4 regions of the Anaerobacillus sp. QJM3NY_17 genome follow, and region 2 is predicted to be linked to each of the others. Evidence: riboswitches for the same ligand, from Rfam matches in the RefSeq annotation. Region 2 holds a riboswitch; each other region holds the start of a gene.

Region 1 (4,342 bases), 540 kb from region 2:
GAAGAAAACTACATCGATGTCCTGGAGAATCGCAAGCGAATCCCTCTCATCACGTACAATACCTATCGCAAAGAGAAAAAGAAGAGCTTTACGAAGGATACGTTTCGCGTATCCAACTGGGACTACAATGAAGAAGAAGATTTATTCACATGCCCAAATGGGAAACTGTTGCCGTTCCGTTACGTCTCTCATCGCACTGACCGGAGTGGCTTCAAACGAGAATTTAAAGTTTATGAATGCGAAGATTGTACCGGTTGTCCCTTACGTAAACAATGTACAAAGACCAAAGATGGCACGAATCGGAGAATCTATTACAATACCAAGTGGGAACAACAAAAGAATAAGGTTAAAGAGCTGCTTTCGGACGAAAAAACAGGTGAAATCTACGGTCAACGGAAAATCGATGTAGAGCCAGTTTTTGGATTTCTGAAGGCTATTTTGGGTTTCACTCGGATGTCCGTAAGGGGCAAAGAGAAGGTCAAAAATGAAATGGGCTTTGCGCTCATGGCGGTGAACTTGAGAAAGTACACCGCCATGAGTGCAGAGTGATCCAATAATCTTAGGAATAACCAAACAAAAAAGGTTCCGTTCATCAAAAACGCTGAACGGAACCTTTTTTCATTATTTCAAGCTAGTTATGTCCCAGCCTCTTCTTAGAAATTAATTAAATTCCGGCACCCTGTTTAAGGGATTCTGCACGATCTGTTTGTTCCCATGGAAGGTCAATATCAGTACGTCCAAAATGTCCATACGCAGCTGTTTGCTTATAAATGGGACGTCTAAGATCAAGCATCTTTATAATGCCTGCTGGACGAAGATCGAAGTTCTCTCTTACTAGCTCTACAAGACTTTCCTCAGACACTTTTCCTGTGCCAAATGTATCAATAGCAATTGATACTGGCTGAGCAACCCCAATAGCGTAAGCAAGTTGAACTTCACAACGATCTGTTAGACCCGCTGCCACAAGGTTCTTAGCAACATAACGAGCAACATATGCCGCAGAACGGTCTACTTTCGTAGCATCCTTACCTGAGAAAGCACCGCCACCGTGACGCGCATAACCGCCGTAAGTATCAACAATGATTTTTCTTCCTGTTAAACCTGCGTCACCCTGCGGTCCACCGATAACAAAGCGTCCTGTTGGGTTGATGAAGTATTTTGTTTCTTCATCAATTAATTCAGCAGGAACAACCGGCTTCACAACGTGTTCTTTGATGTTACGTTGAATTTGTTCAAGTGAAATTTCAGGATGATGCTGTGTAGAAACAACAATGGTATCAACGCGAACCGGCTTACCAGCTTCATCGTATTCCACTGTTACTTGTGTTTTACCATCAGGACGAAGATAAGGAAGAATTTCTTCTTTTCTTACTTCACTCAAACGACGCGCTAGTTTATGCGCAAGAGAAATCGGAAGCGGCATTAATTCCGCTGTTTCATTACAAGCGTAACCAAACATAAGCCCCTGGTCACCTGCACCAATTGCATCGATTTCATCATCTGACATCGTACCTTCACGTGCTTCAAGAGCAACGTTTACACCTGCAGCGATGTCTGCAGACTGTTCATCAATAGATGAAAGAACAGCACATGTTTCAGCATCAAATCCGTATTTCGCACGTGTATAGCCGATCGTTTGAATCGTCTCACGAACCACTTTCGGAATATCAACATAGTGTGATGTTGTAATTTCACCGGAAACTAGAACAAGACCAGTTGTTACTGTAGTTTCACAGGCAACGCGCGCATTTGGATCATGCGCAAGAATATCATCCAGAATGGCATCGGAAATCTGATCTGAAATTTTATCAGGATGCCCCTCTGTTACTGACTCAGAAGTAAACAAACGACGATTACTCACTCAAGTACCTCCTTAAGGATTGGATCCTATCTAATTATGTTGTAATGGATACGGTACTCATTTCCCTATTACCCTGTGCCGAAACGAGAGAACGAATTCAATTTCTTATCGTCTTACCTTTTTTTATAGCGTCATCAATCTCAACGACATTAAAAAAGCCCTTCCCTACAATCAGAGGGAAAAGGAGCTGATATCTCATGCCTTTCGCCTCTTATCTTCCAAGACTATCGTCTTGCAGGTTAGCACCTTAATCCTGTTGTATAGGAGTTGGTTGCTGAGCTTCATCGGGCCTGTCCCTCCGCCTGCTCGGGATAAGAGTATCCATTCTCGACATATAATAACGCACATGAAAGGATGTGTCAATGAAGAAAAGCGGAAGCCCCCGTTTAGCTTCGACAAGCGCTGGAGCCCTCCGAAAAGAACACGGGCTTTGTGTTCGAATTCAAGGGCGAAGCGACCGAACCACTACCCTAATCCTTTACCCATAAAATAATCACTTCCTATATAATGGCGACAGGATTTCAACCTAAAGAAATAGTCATTCACCCATTTTTCACTTTTTATGCAAAAAATACATAGATTAGTATAGAATAATTAAATGAATGTGTTATACTATTTTTGAGTTAAACAAGTCAATCAACGAAATCTTTAAAAAAGGATGGGTTTAACGTATGAAAACAGCTTCCTTCTCCTCACCGTTATTGGATGCGATATTAAATAAGAATAATCCACATGTGAATTTATCAGTGTCTGAACTGGTTGAACATTCACTATTTAAAAACGAAGGGCAACTATCAGCTACAGGAGCTCTTCGCGTAGAAACCGGAAAATATACAGGACGTTCTCCTGGGGACAAGTTCATTGTAAAGGAAGATTCCGTAAAGAACAAAGTGAACTGGGAAACAAACCAACCTATTTCCGAAAAAAGTTTTGAAAACCTTTACACAAAGGTGTTGAACTATCTCGGTGAGAAAAAGGGACTTTATGTGTTTAAAGGATTTGCTGGTGCTGACCAGTCATCAAGACTACCCATTCAGGTTATTAATGAATATGCCTGGCATAACCTTTTCGCCCACCAGCTGTTCATCCGCCCGAATGAATCAGAGTTAAAAGAACATGACGCTGAATTCACTGTCATTTCTGCACCTGGTTTTCAAGCTGATCCAGAAGTGGATGGCACAAATTCAGAAACATTTATTATTATCTCCTTTGAGAAACGAACCGTCTTAATTGGTGGAACAGAATATGCTGGAGAAATTAAAAAGTCTATTTTCACCGTTATGAACTACTTATTACCAGAGCGAAATATTCTTTCAATGCACTGCTCTGCTAACGTAGGTAAAGAGGGGGATGTTGCTCTATTTTTCGGTTTATCTGGAACTGGAAAGACAACGCTCTCAGCAGATGCTCATCGATCTCTTATCGGTGATGATGAACACGGATGGTCTATGAATGGTGTCTTTAATATTGAAGGTGGATGCTACGCTAAGTGCATCAACTTATCAAAAGAAAAAGAACCTGAAATCTGGGATGCAATTCGCTTTGGAACGGTTCTTGAGAACGTTATGATGGATAACGGCTCGCGTGAACCAGACTACGATAACACTAGTCTAACTGAAAATACTCGCGCTGCCTATCCGATTGACGCCATACCTAATATTGCAATTCCTAGCGTTGCCGGACATCCCAACACGATTATTTTCTTAACGGCAGATGCATTTGGCGTCCTTCCTCCAATTAGCAAACTGACCAAGGAACAAGCCATGTTTCATTTCCTATCAGGTTACACGAGCAAGTTAGCCGGAACAGAAAGAGGCGTCACTTCACCAGAAGCCACTTTCTCTACATGCTTTGGTGCACCGTTCTTGCCATTACCTGCCCATCGCTATGCAGAAATGCTCGGCGAGAAAATTATGGAGCATGATGTTCAAGTCTTCCTCGTAAATACCGGATGGTCTGGGGGCGGTTATGGTGTCGGAGAGCGCATGAAGCTTTCATATACTAGAGCGATGATCCAGGCGGCTTTAAATGGAGAACTTGATCGTATCGAAACAGTAACAGACCCTATTTTCGGATTGCATATTCCTTCTCATTGTCCAGGTGTTCCAGCAGAAGTATTGCAGCCAAAACAAACATGGGAAGATCAAGAGAAATATGATGAGAAAGCAAAAGATCTCGCTACTAAGTTTGTGAAGAACTTCGACAAATTCTCAAATGTAGCTGACGAAATCAAACAAGCAGGCCCAAATGTTTAGTCTCATTGCAAAAAGCACCTTAACGGGTGCTTTTTTTATTTGAAGACTCATTCACCTCAACTTCGCGCATCCTCCTCTTTCTATCTACCTCCATTAATTTACCTATTCAAAACACCAATTGTTTTAAAATACATAGGCTATAGTATCTAAAACATGAGCCTACCTCATGTGACAAATGTGGAGGATAGATAATGAAAAGAAACTGGTTTATAACGTTTTGTATATA
Region 2 (4,342 bases):
CTGAAAGACCATTTGGATTAAAAAACAACATTATGCTAAGAAAAAGGACCGGTCCGAGGATCAACCCCGTCAGTTTCCTTTTATCATAAGCAGGATCTGGTCCAGATGCATAACCTGGATTTTTTTGAGAACTTTTTGAAGGGATTTCCGGCGTGTGTGAAGAAGCGAATGTTAAGAGATCTTTTGCTCGATCATGTTCTTTCCATAATTGGTTCCAAAGGTGTTGTTCCATAGTCATACCTCCTATCGTTCATTAAACTATAGTGTAGAATTCGCTCGCCACATCTGTCAATAAATTCACAATTTTGGTACTTTATTACTCTCTTTCAAGAAAGGACTTTTGATTCGTTTTTCCATTTCCATACAAGTAATTCATTTCAACCCCCTTAAATTTCCATTTGGGGCGAAAATTATAAGTTGATGATATGTTTTTTATAATTCAAAATAAATAAACTCAATGATTAAATGTAAGTATAGATACACAATCCACAACAAGTTGCTCAAAATCGATCCAGGGGGTATATGATGAGAAAGATACAACAGACTACTATTAATTCGGTTGTGAAATACGGACAAACAAAGCTTCCAAAATCAGCTAATACAGAATGTCCAGAATGCGGAAGCGATGCTTCATTTCAACTGAAGTTCGATTATCAAATTAATCAGGCTGTGTTCTCCACGCTTTCTCGCTGCTCTATTTGTAAAGAAGCTGTGCTTTTCATACTCATTAAAACGTCCCATAATGATCGCGGAGAAGAAGTTGAGCTATTCGTGCATCAAACCTCTTTTACACGAGAGCCGCTCGGCAGACTGACTAGCACAGCTAGATTACCCGATGACCTTGAGCGTGTTTATCGCTCAGCAGTGAATGTACATAACATGAAGGATTGGACCGCAACGGCTGTAATGGCTAATCGTGTTCTTGAGAGCATTACAGGTAGTTTTCTATCTGAAAATGAGCTAGGACAGCCACTTTCTAAACAGCTAGAAACACTTGCTAAACAGATTGATTTAGAAGAACCAATTGTAAAACTAGGACACCTACTAGGCAAAGGTAGTAATTTAAATAACCTCCTTTGTCTTGAGAAAGCTACAAGCGAAGAAACGGCCAACTTAATTATCGACTTACTAGATTCACTTATTGAATACTTGTACATTCTTCCTCAACGAATTGTGCATCTTCAAAAACAAATCGAAGGATAATAAAAAAAAGCAGGTAGCTCAAATTGAGCTACCTGCTTTTTAAATGCTCATATCAAATTTTAATTCAAGATTCTGTTTACTATCACTTTAGCCCTTTTTCGAAATAGAGGGATAGTTGATGAAAATCGCAATAATTCCTGCAATAGCAATGAGGATTGGATAAATTGAATACGGTAGTAGAGCGAGTGGCGAAATCGACGCAAGACCTGCTACTGCAAGCACCTGTGCCCCATATGGGAGCATGCCCTGTATACTACCTGAGAAAATATCAAGAATACTAGCAGACTTTCGTGGGTCTACCCCATATTCTTCGGAAATGTTTTTCGCAAGTGGCCCCCCCATTATGATCGAAATGGTGTTGTTAGCTGTTGATAAATCAAGCACGCTTGCGAGACCGGCGATACCAAACTCTGCTCCTCTACGAGAAGTTACTTTGCTCAGGATTTTGTCCAATACGTATTGTATTCCTCCGTTATGCTTAATGACTTCAATCATCCCTCCGATGACGAGTGCAATCATGGCAAGGTCTTCCATCCCTTTTATGCCCTCTGTAACCGTGGAGATCAGTCCACTCATTCCAAATGTTCCGTTATATAAACCTACAATCCCAGCAAATAAGGTACCACTTACAAGTACAATAAGAACATTAACACCAGCGATCGCTGCGATCAGTACACCTAAATAAGGGATAATTGTAACGAAATCAAATGCGTGATCTCCTCCAACCGTTGCTTGCTCTCCCATCGTTAAAGCACCATAAATAATGGCTGTTACGATAGCAGCTGGCAAGACTATAAAAAAGTTTACTTTGAATTTATCTTTCATTTGCGTATTTTGTGTGCGTACTGCCGCAATCGTAGTATCTGAAATCATAGAAAGATTGTCACCAAACATTGCCCCACCTATGACCGCTGATAAAGCCAGTGCCGGGGCAACTCCGGTTTGCTCTGCAATTCCAATTCCAATGGGAGCAAGTGCTACAATCGTTCCCATCGATGTACCCATCGAAATAGAAATAAAACAGCCAATGACAAACAAACCTACGATTAAAAGATTAGCCGGTAGAATTGATATACCTAAATTAACAATCGAATCTACTGCTCCAATTTTTTCAGCTGTTCCGGCAAACGCCCCAGCCAGTAAAAAGACCAAAATCATTAATATGATATTCGTATTACCTGCTCCACGACAAAACACTTCCACTTTTTTCATAAAGCTTTCTTTTCGATTCATCGAAAGAGCTACGCCCGCCGCAATTAGAGAAGCGAGAATAACAGGCATACTATAAAAGTCCTTTGTTATGATAGCTGTACCAATAAAAAGCACAATAAATATTCCAAGGGGAAGTAAAGCCAGGCCGTTCCCCTTTATTTCTTTCTCCATTATTCATGTCTCCTTCATCTTTTATTCTGTCTCAATAAAAAAAGCCCACTTCAAGAGAAGAAGGCTTTTGCACTTATCTCTCAAGATTTCTCTTGCTGGAAGCAGCACCTTTCTGATCATCAGAGGTTGCTGAAGCTTCTTTGGGCCAGGTCCCTCCACTTCTCTTAATAAGAAATATACAATTATTAATGAGCGCATGCTTCATTTTACTTTTTCATAACGAGCTTTACTTTATCACGCATTATTCTGATGAGTCAACTTTGATTAACTGCATCAAAATAAACTCCTCATCCTTTAAGGAGTTTACCTGATTAACTAGTCTGGTTCAAGCTTTGTATGACTACCAATTTTTGCAATAGATCAATCTTTATTTTCCTAAAAACCACTCAATATCCTTCATAATCGATTCCGGTTTTTCTTCTGGTAGAAGGTGACCGGTTTTTTCATAGATGATCAGTTTAGCATTTGGGAGATCCTTACTGAGACGCTTCCCAATTTTCAACGGCACAACTCTGTCATTTTCTCCCCATATTAGTAGGCTAGGTGTATGAATTTGATTTAGTTCAACTTCTGACAAATCTCCTTCGCGATCTCGAATCATCCTAACTAATGACCGAAAGATACCCTCATTGAAGAAAGGTTGGATATATCCATCCATCATTTCTTCATCGATAAGGGAAGGATCATAAACACAATTAAGCAAATTTCCTCTAACACCTTTTCGATAAAGCCACCTTTTCAAGTATACCGAGAAAAAAGGTAAGTACGATGTATACACTAGACTCTGTTTAGCCTTTTCAAGATATCCTGAACTGCACAGTAAAATATTCTTACTAACGAGATCATCTTTCATAGCCGAGGCTCTCATTGCTACTTGCCCACCCATAGAATGGCCGATCATAACAGTATGATCAATTGAAAGCCTTTCTAAAAGTTCAACCACCACTTCCGCATAATTATGATAAGAGTGGACAAAACGATTAGACTTTTCACTTTTTCCGAACGGAGGAAGATCAATGGCAACAACAGTATATGCCTTTGTTAATAATGGTATCAATCTTCTGAAGCTGAAGCTCGACGATAGAAAACCGTGAAGAAGCGTTAATACTGGCCGATCGACGGCTGTGTCATTTCTATAGTATTCATAGTGAATATCAATTCCTTTGATCTTTTCCGTATTTTGTTTAAGATTTTGAGCTAATAGCATCTTTCATCTCACTCCGGATTTTGAATTCATCTGATCTGATTCACCCTTCGTTTCTAACCAGACAGGATGGTCTCACTTATTCAGGTTTGACTTTATACTTATTTTACCCCAATCCTGAAATGAAAAACTTTTTTTACATCTGAGAGGATACTCCATTTTTTTCATTCTAACTCTACGTGCACAAGGTCCAGCAGCTTTATCGTTGTCCTTTTTTCATTATGGTCAATAATACGCAGTTCTTTCGTAAGTGGATCTACATAGTGCACATATCCAAAGAGAGTTTTCGTTTCTCCCCCACTAAAGTGTTGAAAACAAAGCGAGTTGTGATTGGCCATTGCTTCACATATTGTTTCATTCATTTCCGCCATTCTTTGTTCATCAAGTACCGGCTTTTCACTTTTTTTCTCTTCGGTTTTCCAATCTCTTAGCTCTTTCACATGCTCAGGTAACATCATTGACGTCCATTTTATATTTCCGCGATCACGAATCACGCTTCTTCCCCCTTCTATGCTTTATGACCACCCACAAGTTTACTTCTATGCAGTGCCG
Region 3 (4,342 bases), 360 kb from region 2:
ATGGTTAATGGATAGTTAGATTGATAGGCGTACTCAACTGCTGCTCGTGCGTCCTCTAGCGTGTTAGGAAACACAAGGACATCCGCACATCCACCCATTCTTGTATACGTATGTGCATTTAATGGCTCATTTATCTTCAGTTCCGCACTGGGTAAAATGGAGCGGAGTTCATTTAATACATTTTGATTATTCATAGGCTACCTCGCTTATAAAACAGTTCGTTTTCATTGTGGTTTGAGTTCAATAATGTTTCATGGACATATTCAAACACATTTAAAATAATAACACAACTACTTGATAAATATGATGTTTTTCATAAAAGAAGCCTTTAATTCGAAAAGAATGTTACTTGGAAAGCAACTTATATAGCGGAAAAATCAATCTCAGACTTCGTGATTGGAAAAATGCTGTTATCCTATCAAATGCATAAATCATTGTATTCGTTACTCTTCTACAGATACTGTTACTAATCATCGCCAACGTTATCAAAAATAATCAGCTTATAGAAAAAATGTAGTAGATATAATATCCTATGTAAAAATGTATTTTAATACTGTAGTACAGGTGTACAGATAGGGTTTTTGGTAAAAAAACAACAACCGGAGAAATTAAGTTCTCCGGTTGTTGTTATGAATTAAGCTTTTGTTCGATAAGCCGTATTGTTATCTTTCAATGTCTCATCAGTTCCAAATAAAAAGTGCTTTTCCATATTTGGAGAATATACCGAGTTTACAGTTGTTCTGCCAACTGTTTCAGCCACCTCTCGCAGCATACTTGGAGAAGCCCCGCAACAGAGTCCGAAGTAATTGACGCCAACCTGCTTTGCTTTCTTAGCCCATTCCGCTAGTTCATAGCGATTGCAATAAAGCGGGTCTAAAGAGGTTGGAAAGGTCGTCTCTGTTGGCAATGTACACGCACAGCCACCGTCTGGTAAGTTAAAGAATGTTGGGTGTTCTTCTGTTGTACGATAAGGGATTGGAAGAGCACCAACATAGCCGTTAACAGACTGTCTAATTTTTTCAATGTAAGGCTGCATTGTGGCAGGTCCTCTAAAACAATTCATGCCAACAACTAGTGCACCTTGCTCTTCTAATAAACGGCAAGCTTCCTCAACGGTATAGCCGTCCCTTAAAATGTTCTCACTCATAAGTCCGAGTGTAATTACAGCTTGAAGATCCTGCTTTTGAATCTCTTCTAGCGCTATTTTTGCTTCTTCATAGAAGTAGAAGGTTTCGCCGTTGATGAAATCTACGCCTTCTTCTTTGCTCCATTTCACCATTTCAGCAAAAATTGACCGAATTTGTTCCTTACTTTCCTCATCTTCAGGATCAAATAAGTTTGTATTTGAAATGTTTCCAGCAACTAGCGCTTCTTCTTCAGGGTGTTCCTTCGCGACTTCTTTAGCCAGGCGGATGGCTTGTCTATTGAGCGGTTCTAACAAATCTTCTTTTCCAATAATCCTCATTTTCTCTCGATGACCATTATACGTAAAAGCAAGTACGACATCTGAACCTGCAAGCATATAATCACGATACGTTTGTTTTAGCGCTTCAGGGTTGTCTAGGGCAACTTCGGGTACGAATGATCCTGCTTGTAAATAACCACGACGCTCTAGTTCAAATAGATAACCTTCCCCGCAAATAACTGGACCATCTTGCAATCGTTCTTCAAGTGTTCTTTTCATGTGTAACAGCTCCTTTTCTGGATAAAATAAAAAACCCTCTTCTTAAACAATAAGAAGAGGGTTTGCTAACATAATCCTCCTCTTATCTTCCAGGTGATATCACCTGTAGGATTTGGCACCAGCTTCAACTGTAGTTGAAAGGTTGCCGGGCATCATAGGGCCTATTCCCTCCGCCGCTCTTGATAAGAGTGTTGATTTAATTTTTGAACATGTGTGAAATTATAGACCGGTTAACTGGAAATGTCAATCACTTATCTGATAATTACGAAATGTTAGGATAATCACTTGCTTTTCAATCGATAGATGCGATCTTCACGCCCTATCGGCTCGACTGACATTGATCCAGATGCAACAAATGAATCGAGGTAGGTACAAACAGCATAATAAATTTTTGGTTTCTTTGTGGAGTATCTCTTGTCTTGTACCTTTCCTTCCTTAATCAAAAGCTCACAAATCATCAGAGCACTTTCCATACCTTGCTGAATATAAGAGTCTACCTCTTCCTGTGTTGTAAATGAAAGGTCCCCTACAAAATAGGTTTCCTTAGGTTTCTCGCTTGTCTTTTCTTGTAAAGGTTCTTGAACATCTTCCGCGAACAAATCAAAAGCGCCTTGTAATTCCTCTTCTGGTTTCGGTTCTTCCTGGTTGCTTTTCGGGTTGACTACTTGTTCTACAGTGTTGCTTCCTCTTTGAAGAGCTTCTTTTTCTTCACGATAAGATCTGATTAAACTGTTTAGCCTTTTTTCTTGTAGATCTAGTAATGGAAGATTTAATGAAAGTGGCTGTTCAATGTCTAGTGGAAGGTTCAATCCTTCAGGAATGTCGTATGTAGGATAGCCGTTCTGTCTTTTCAACAGTAGCTCATCCAACTCATAATCTATTTCCATAAATCCCTTCACAACTTCTCTCACAATGGAAGCGGGTAATCCGGTATGCTCTTCGAAATGATTTATCCCGAAACGCCGTGTTTCTCCTGTTTTTGCATGTCGAACAACATACTGATACCGTAAAGAGCGACCGCACTCACATTTTAAATCATCTGAAACGAAGCCCGCATCGATGTAATCTTCTAGTATCCAATCATCAAGCAGCATCCTGATTTCTTCATCCGTTGCCCCACTTGGAATCATCCGCCCTTTACTTCTAGCAATTACATTCGCAAAAGCCGTTTTTTTACCGCGTTTAAGAAAATTCATTACATACGTTTGTTGCTCAATTGTCAGATCTGAAAAAAGCTCATCTCTTTGGGTGCTTGTCAGGCTTTGTGTCATATAAATCCCTTTCTGTACGATAGTAATGCCATTATATCAGTAAATATTCCAATATTGTTTGCATCGGATAAATTCTTAAAATAAGAAACGCCAATTCTGATGAATTGGCGTGAATTCGTTCTTAACGATGGCGGCCGTGCTCGCTCTTATGATTATGATGATGCTTTTCTTTTTTCTGTTTCGTTAAGTCGAGTGTATATTTAGCGAAACCATTTTCTGTTTCATCAACAAAATGAATCGTTTTAATGCTTTCCGCATAGGTTTTGGCTTGTAACGAGGATTCAAAAGTGACGTTCAGTTTCTTCTTATTAACTGTGTGAAATGACCAGTTCTGATCAGCTGTTGGATTAATTGTTTTGTTTTCAAGAATATAGTCAATTAAAATTTGTCTATTTTCATCAGGGGAATCAATAACAATATTAGAACCATCTAAGTGCGGAAAGTGCCCTCCGCCTGTCGCTCTGTAATTATTTGTAGCAACGATAAAGGACATGTCTTTCGTTACCTTTTCTCCGTTGTATTTTAGCGATTTAATTCGATTAGCATCAGCATTTACTACACTCCCACTCATATCATATTTCGCAGATTCTGTAACATCGATTTGATAGGTAACGCCATCAATAACATCGTAGTTATAAGAAGGAAAATCAGGATTAATTAAAGGCTGTTCCTGTTTATCTTTTTTGTTGATTACATTAAATTGGCCTGCTGACATTTCAAGCCAATCCTTCAGTTCGTCACCATTTAACAGAACCGCTTTCAGTGTATTGGGATAAACGTAAAGATCAGCTGTGTTTTTAATCGCGATGTCCCCAGCAGGAATATCTGTATAGTAGGACGAACCTCCTCGACCACCCGCTTTAAATGGAGCCCCAGCGGATAGGACTGGAATACCTTCATATTCGGTACCTTGAATATTGTTTTCTACATACCATTTTTGTGCATTGGTTACAATCTGGATGGACGGATCATCATTAACGAGCGCAAAGTAACTGTTAATGGGAGCTGTTGTTTCACCGACAGCTGTTCGCACATAATCAATTGTCGCTTCATGATCCTCTTTCACTGCATTGACGATATCAATGTCTGCTTCAACAAGTGGTGTTTTCGTTACTTTATCATAGATTGGACGAGCTTCAGATTTGGAATCCTTCACTGACCATTCCCCGTTATCTTCCGTTAAAGATAGGTCGATTACCCCTAGGTGATCTCCCCAGTAACCTGGCTCGACGGAAGCGACTCCATTAATGGTTCCTTTTGTATTATCCACTCCATCAACTCCTTGAAAGGTGTTATCTCCAGGGAATACTTTGTGGGCATGTCCAAATAAAATGGCATCGATGCCTTCCACTTCGCTTAAGTAGTAAACGGCATTCTCGTCATTTCC
Region 4 (4,342 bases), 810 kb from region 2:
AGCATGCTTCTATTCTAGTGTCGGGTAAAAACTTTGGGTGTGGTTCATCAAGAGAACATGCTCCATGGGCCCTTCTAGATTATGGTTTTCGAATTGTCATTGCGACAAGCTTTGCTGATATCTTTTATAACAACTGTGTAAAAAACGGTATACTTCCTATCGCTCTTGATCAAGAAACGATCTCGGAGCTTTTTCAAAAAGCAAAGGATGGATACGAACTTAGCGTAGACCTAAGTAAACAGCAAGTAATTGATGGAGAAGGACTAAATGCGTCGTTCGAGATCGATCCTTATTGGAAAGAAATGCTGTTAAATGGATGGGATGAAGTATCTCGAACTTTATCTCTCGAAGATAAAATTAAATTATATGAAGAAAAACAACTTGTAGGAGAGTGAATGACGTTGGGAATTACCAGGAGAAATATAACGTTCATGTCGTAAAAGCAATGGAGAATTTGCTGGAAGCCGTCCACAGGACCCCGCTTCAGCAGTCGACAACGCTTAATGATTATACAAATAAAGATGTCTTCATGAAGATGGAAAACCTTCAACGAACGGGTTCCTTCAAACTTCGAGGTGCCTATAACAAAGTTGCGTCGCTAACGGATATTGAGGCAGCGCGAGGGATTGTTGCTGCATCGGCTGGAAACCATGCTCAGGGAGTGGCGCTTTCTGCTAGAGAGCGTGGAATTAAAGCTAAGATTTATATGCCCGTCCATACACCGACAAGCAAAATTGATGCGACGCGATCTTATGGAGCAGAGGTTGTTCTTGAAGGAGAATCGTATAACGAAGCGTTTAGTGGAGCGGATCGTGAGCGTGTTGAGAAAGGGGCCACATTCGTTCATGCTTTCGATGATCCTGAAGTAATGGCAGGACAGGGAACGGTTGCACTCGAAATGATGCAACAATGTCCTGACTTAGATACGATTCTCGTACCTGTTGGAGGTGGAGGATTGTTAGCTGGAATGGCGATGGCGATTAAGTCGTTCTTTCCTCACGTGAAAATCATCGGAGTCCAGGCTTCTGAAGCATCTGCGACATGGAATCGATTTAAAGGTACTGGTCCTCTTGTCCTTCAATCTGTCAAATCGATTGCAGACGGTATTTCTGTGAAAGAAGCTGGAAAATTAACTTTTCCAATTATTGAAGAGCTTGTTGATGATATGCTAACCGTGTCAGAAGAAGAAATTGCTGCAGCGATTGTCTTTATGCTTGAGAGACACAAAACGCTTGTAGAAGGTGCGGGTGCTGCATCGATAGCTGCTGTCTTATGCAAGTCAAATCGTTTAGAAGGTAAGAGAATTGGTGTTGTTGTTAGTGGAGGGAATGCGGATCTTGCGAAAATATCCCTTTATAAACAACTTTCTCAACGAGCGAAAACCATCAGGCGAATAAGCTGATGGTTTTCTAATGGGATTCAAAGTATATATTTTAGATTATTCCGACTTTTTGCTCAGTAATTGACACTCATAAAGTACCATGCTAGAATTCATTTAGCACTTAACCACAGTAAAGTAATAACAACTATATATCTCTTATTCAGAGAGGTGGAGGGACTGGCCCTATGAAGCCCGGCAACCGTCAAACGACTCGTTTGAAAAGGTGCCAATTCCTGCAAAGCGATTGCTTTGAGAAATGAGAGGAAGACATCGATTTATCAAATGCCTTTCTGCTCAAAGCAGAAGGGCATTTTTTTACTTTACTATACAAAGTGATAAGCGAATTAGGCTTCTAAGTGCACAGAAATAAAGAACAAAGGCATGGGACTGAAGTCCTTTTTCAGGTAGCTGATCATGCAAATGCATAAAGGATGTGAGACATGTGATTGAGCTTAAAGGCATTAATAAGACCTTCTTTTCGAAATCCGGGAAGGTGGAAGCCGTTAAGGATGTTAACCTTGAAGTCAAAAAAGGCGAAATATTTGGTGTTATTGGCTACAGTGGTGCTGGGAAAAGTACGCTAATTCGAATGCTTAACCTTCTTGAGAGACCTACTGATGGGACAGTCACAGTAGCTGGTAATAATCTATCTTCTCTTAATGGGAAAGATCTTCGTGCAGCAAGACAGGAAATCGGTATGATTTTCCAGCATTTTAATATTCTCTGGTCAAGAACGGTACGTGATAACATCGCCTTTCCTCTTGAAATATCAGGTGTTCCGAAAGAAAAGAGAATGAAGCGTGTTGATGAATTAATTAACCTTGTTGGACTCGAAGGTAGGGAAGGAGCTTATCCTTCACAGCTAAGTGGTGGACAAAAGCAGCGAGTGGGTATTGCGAGAGCACTTGCTAACAATCCAAAGGTTTTGCTTTGTGATGAAGCTACTTCTGCTTTAGATCCTAAAACGACGGATAGCATTCTAGAACTTCTGACTGAAATTAATCAGAAACTTGGCCTAACGATTGTCCTCATCACGCATGAAATGCACGTCATACGCAAAATTTGCCATCGTGTAGCCGTTATGGAGAATGGACGAGTAGTGGAGAATGGTTCTGTCCTTGAAGTTTTCCACCATCCACAGGAAGAGATTACGAAAGACTTTGTTAATCAGCTAAGCGAGCCTGAAGAAATGAAGGAATCGATTGCACATCTGGCAACGAGTCAGGATGGAGAACTTGTTCAGTTTACCTTTGTGAAAGGAAAAACAGGTTCACCACTTGTGACAGAGTTGATTCGTGAATTTGATGTGGAAGTCAACATTATTCAAGGGAAGATTTCTCATACACAGGATGGTCCTTATGGAAAACTTTCTGTGTTCCTTAAAGGGGAACCAGTTGTGGTAGAAAAGGCCTTGAATTATGTGCAGGCCCAAGGTGTTAAAGCGGAGGTGATTACGAATGACTGAATCGTTATTTCCTAACGTCAGGTGGGAATCTATGTGGGAAGCCACTCTACAAACAGCGTACATGACGGCAATTTCGGTTCTGGCAACGTTTATTCTCGGAATCCTCCTTGGTTTATTGTTGTTTCTAACAGGTAGAGGGAACATATGGGAAAACAAATTTGTGAATAGTATTATTGCCGGAGTCGTGAACTTATTTCGCTCCATACCATTTATCATTTTGATTATCTTGCTGATCCCTCTTTCGGTTTACATTATAGGGACGATGCTAGGTGCTAATGCTGCCCTTCCAGCCCTTATTGCAGGAGCAGCGCCATTTTATGCGAGGATGGTTGAAATTGCTTTACGTGAAGTAGATAAAGGGGTCATTGAAGCTTCTCAGTCAATGGGAGCATCCAATGGTTCGATTATTTTTAAAGTGCTTCTACCAGAAGCAATGCCAGCCCTTATTTCAGGGATTACTGTGACGGCGATAGCTCTTGTAAGCTACACCGCTATGGCTGGTGTTGTAGGCGCAGGGGGTCTCGGAAACCTAGCTTATCTTGAAGGTTTCCAAAGGAATAATCCTGATGTGACACTTGTTGCAACAGTATTGATATTAGTAATTGTTGCGATTCTTCAGGTTTGTGGAGACATTGCAACACGAGTAATAGACAAAAGATAATGAGGAGAAAAGGAGAGATTATGATGAAAAAGTTTTTATCGCTAATCGTAGTTCTTGCTCTTGCAGTGCTTGCTGCGTGTGGGAATAATGGCGGAAGCAGCGAAGGTTCTGGTGACGGTGAAGATTCGAAGAAAATCGTAGTAGGTGCCTCAAACATCCCCCATGCTGAAATTCTTGAAGAAGCTAAGCCGATGTTAGAGGAAAAAGGAATAGAGCTTGAAATTAAAACATTCCAGGATTATATTCTACCTAATAAGACGCTTGCAAATGGTGAATTAGATGCAAACTATTTCCAAACAATTCCTTATATGGACTTGCAAATGGAAGAAAACGATAATTATGACTTCGTGAATGCTGGAGGCATTCATATCGAGCCAATCGGTGTTTACTCTCAGGATTACAAGAGCTTAGATGAGTTTCCTGATGGTGCTCAGATCATAATGAGTAACTCTGTTTCTGACCATGGACGTATGCTCTCATTACTTGAAGCACAGGGTCTTATCACATTAAAAGAAGGCGTAAAGGCTTCAGATGCAACGGTTGAAGATATTGCTGAAAACCCTAAGAATATTGATTTCAAAACAGATGTTGAGGCTTCACTGCTTCCGCAGATTTACCAGCAAGGTGAAGGTGATGCAGTGATGATCAATACAAACTATGCGATTGATGCAGGACTTAATCCTCAAGAAGATGCCATCGCACTTGAAGATTCAGACTCACCATATGTGAATGTGATTACAGTAAACAAAGGTGACGAAGACAATGAAGCGATCAAGGCGTTAGTAGAAGTTCTTCATTCTGATGAAATTCAGAGTTTTATTGAAGAAGAATACGA

The links. Region 2 has a riboswitch for S-adenosylmethionine ahead of AC0VYV_RS13720 (Na+/H+ antiporter NhaC family protein). Riboswitches for the same ligand answer to the same signal wherever they lie in the genome.
Region 1: linked by a shared signal. The riboswitch ahead of metK (methionine adenosyltransferase) and the one ahead of AC0VYV_RS13720 (Na+/H+ antiporter NhaC family protein) in region 2 are both predicted to bind S-adenosylmethionine.
Region 3: linked by a shared signal. The riboswitch ahead of AC0VYV_RS11865 (homocysteine S-methyltransferase family protein) and the one ahead of AC0VYV_RS13720 (Na+/H+ antiporter NhaC family protein) in region 2 are both predicted to bind S-adenosylmethionine.
Region 4: linked by a shared signal. The riboswitch ahead of AC0VYV_RS17765 (methionine ABC transporter ATP-binding protein) and the one ahead of AC0VYV_RS13720 (Na+/H+ antiporter NhaC family protein) in region 2 are both predicted to bind S-adenosylmethionine.

Annotation. Positions count from the first base shown of each region.
Region 1 covers NZ_CM149685.1:3,154,646-3,158,987, forward strand. The annotation lists gene AC0VYV_RS16505 (IS1182 family transposase) at 1-549, shown strand, start outside; gene metK (methionine adenosyltransferase) at 665-1,861, opposite strand; SAM riboswitch class I at 2,070-2,179, opposite strand; gene pckA (phosphoenolpyruvate carboxykinase (ATP)) at 2,533-4,116, shown strand; gene AC0VYV_RS16520 (ABC transporter substrate-binding protein) at 4,308-4,342, shown strand, end outside.
Region 2 covers NZ_CM149685.1:2,613,421-2,617,762, forward strand. The annotation lists gene AC0VYV_RS13710 (SLC13 family permease) at 1-232, opposite strand, end outside; gene AC0VYV_RS13715 (hypothetical protein) at 526-1,203, shown strand; gene AC0VYV_RS13720 (Na+/H+ antiporter NhaC family protein) at 1,291-2,586, opposite strand; SAM riboswitch class I at 2,657-2,760, opposite strand; gene AC0VYV_RS13725 (alpha/beta fold hydrolase) at 2,954-3,793, opposite strand; gene AC0VYV_RS13730 (YolD-like family protein) at 3,955-4,284, opposite strand; gene AC0VYV_RS13735 (Y-family DNA polymerase) at 4,299-4,342, opposite strand, start outside.
Region 3 covers NZ_CM149685.1:2,251,387-2,255,728, reverse strand. The annotation lists gene murB (UDP-N-acetylmuramate dehydrogenase) at 1-194, opposite strand, end outside; gene AC0VYV_RS11865 (homocysteine S-methyltransferase family protein) at 635-1,684, opposite strand; SAM riboswitch class I at 1,764-1,873, opposite strand; gene AC0VYV_RS11860 (DUF3895 domain-containing protein) at 1,966-2,955, opposite strand; gene AC0VYV_RS11855 (bifunctional 2',3'-cyclic-nucleotide 2'-phosphodiesterase/3'-nucleotidase) at 3,077-4,342, opposite strand, start outside.
Region 4 covers NZ_CM149685.1:3,423,897-3,428,238, reverse strand. The annotation lists gene leuD (3-isopropylmalate dehydratase small subunit) at 1-395, shown strand, start outside; gene ilvA (threonine ammonia-lyase) at 392-1,402, shown strand; SAM riboswitch class I at 1,535-1,644, shown strand; gene AC0VYV_RS17765 (methionine ABC transporter ATP-binding protein) at 1,824-2,846, shown strand; gene AC0VYV_RS17760 (methionine ABC transporter permease) at 2,839-3,507, shown strand; gene AC0VYV_RS17755 (MetQ/NlpA family ABC transporter substrate-binding protein) at 3,531-4,342, shown strand, end outside.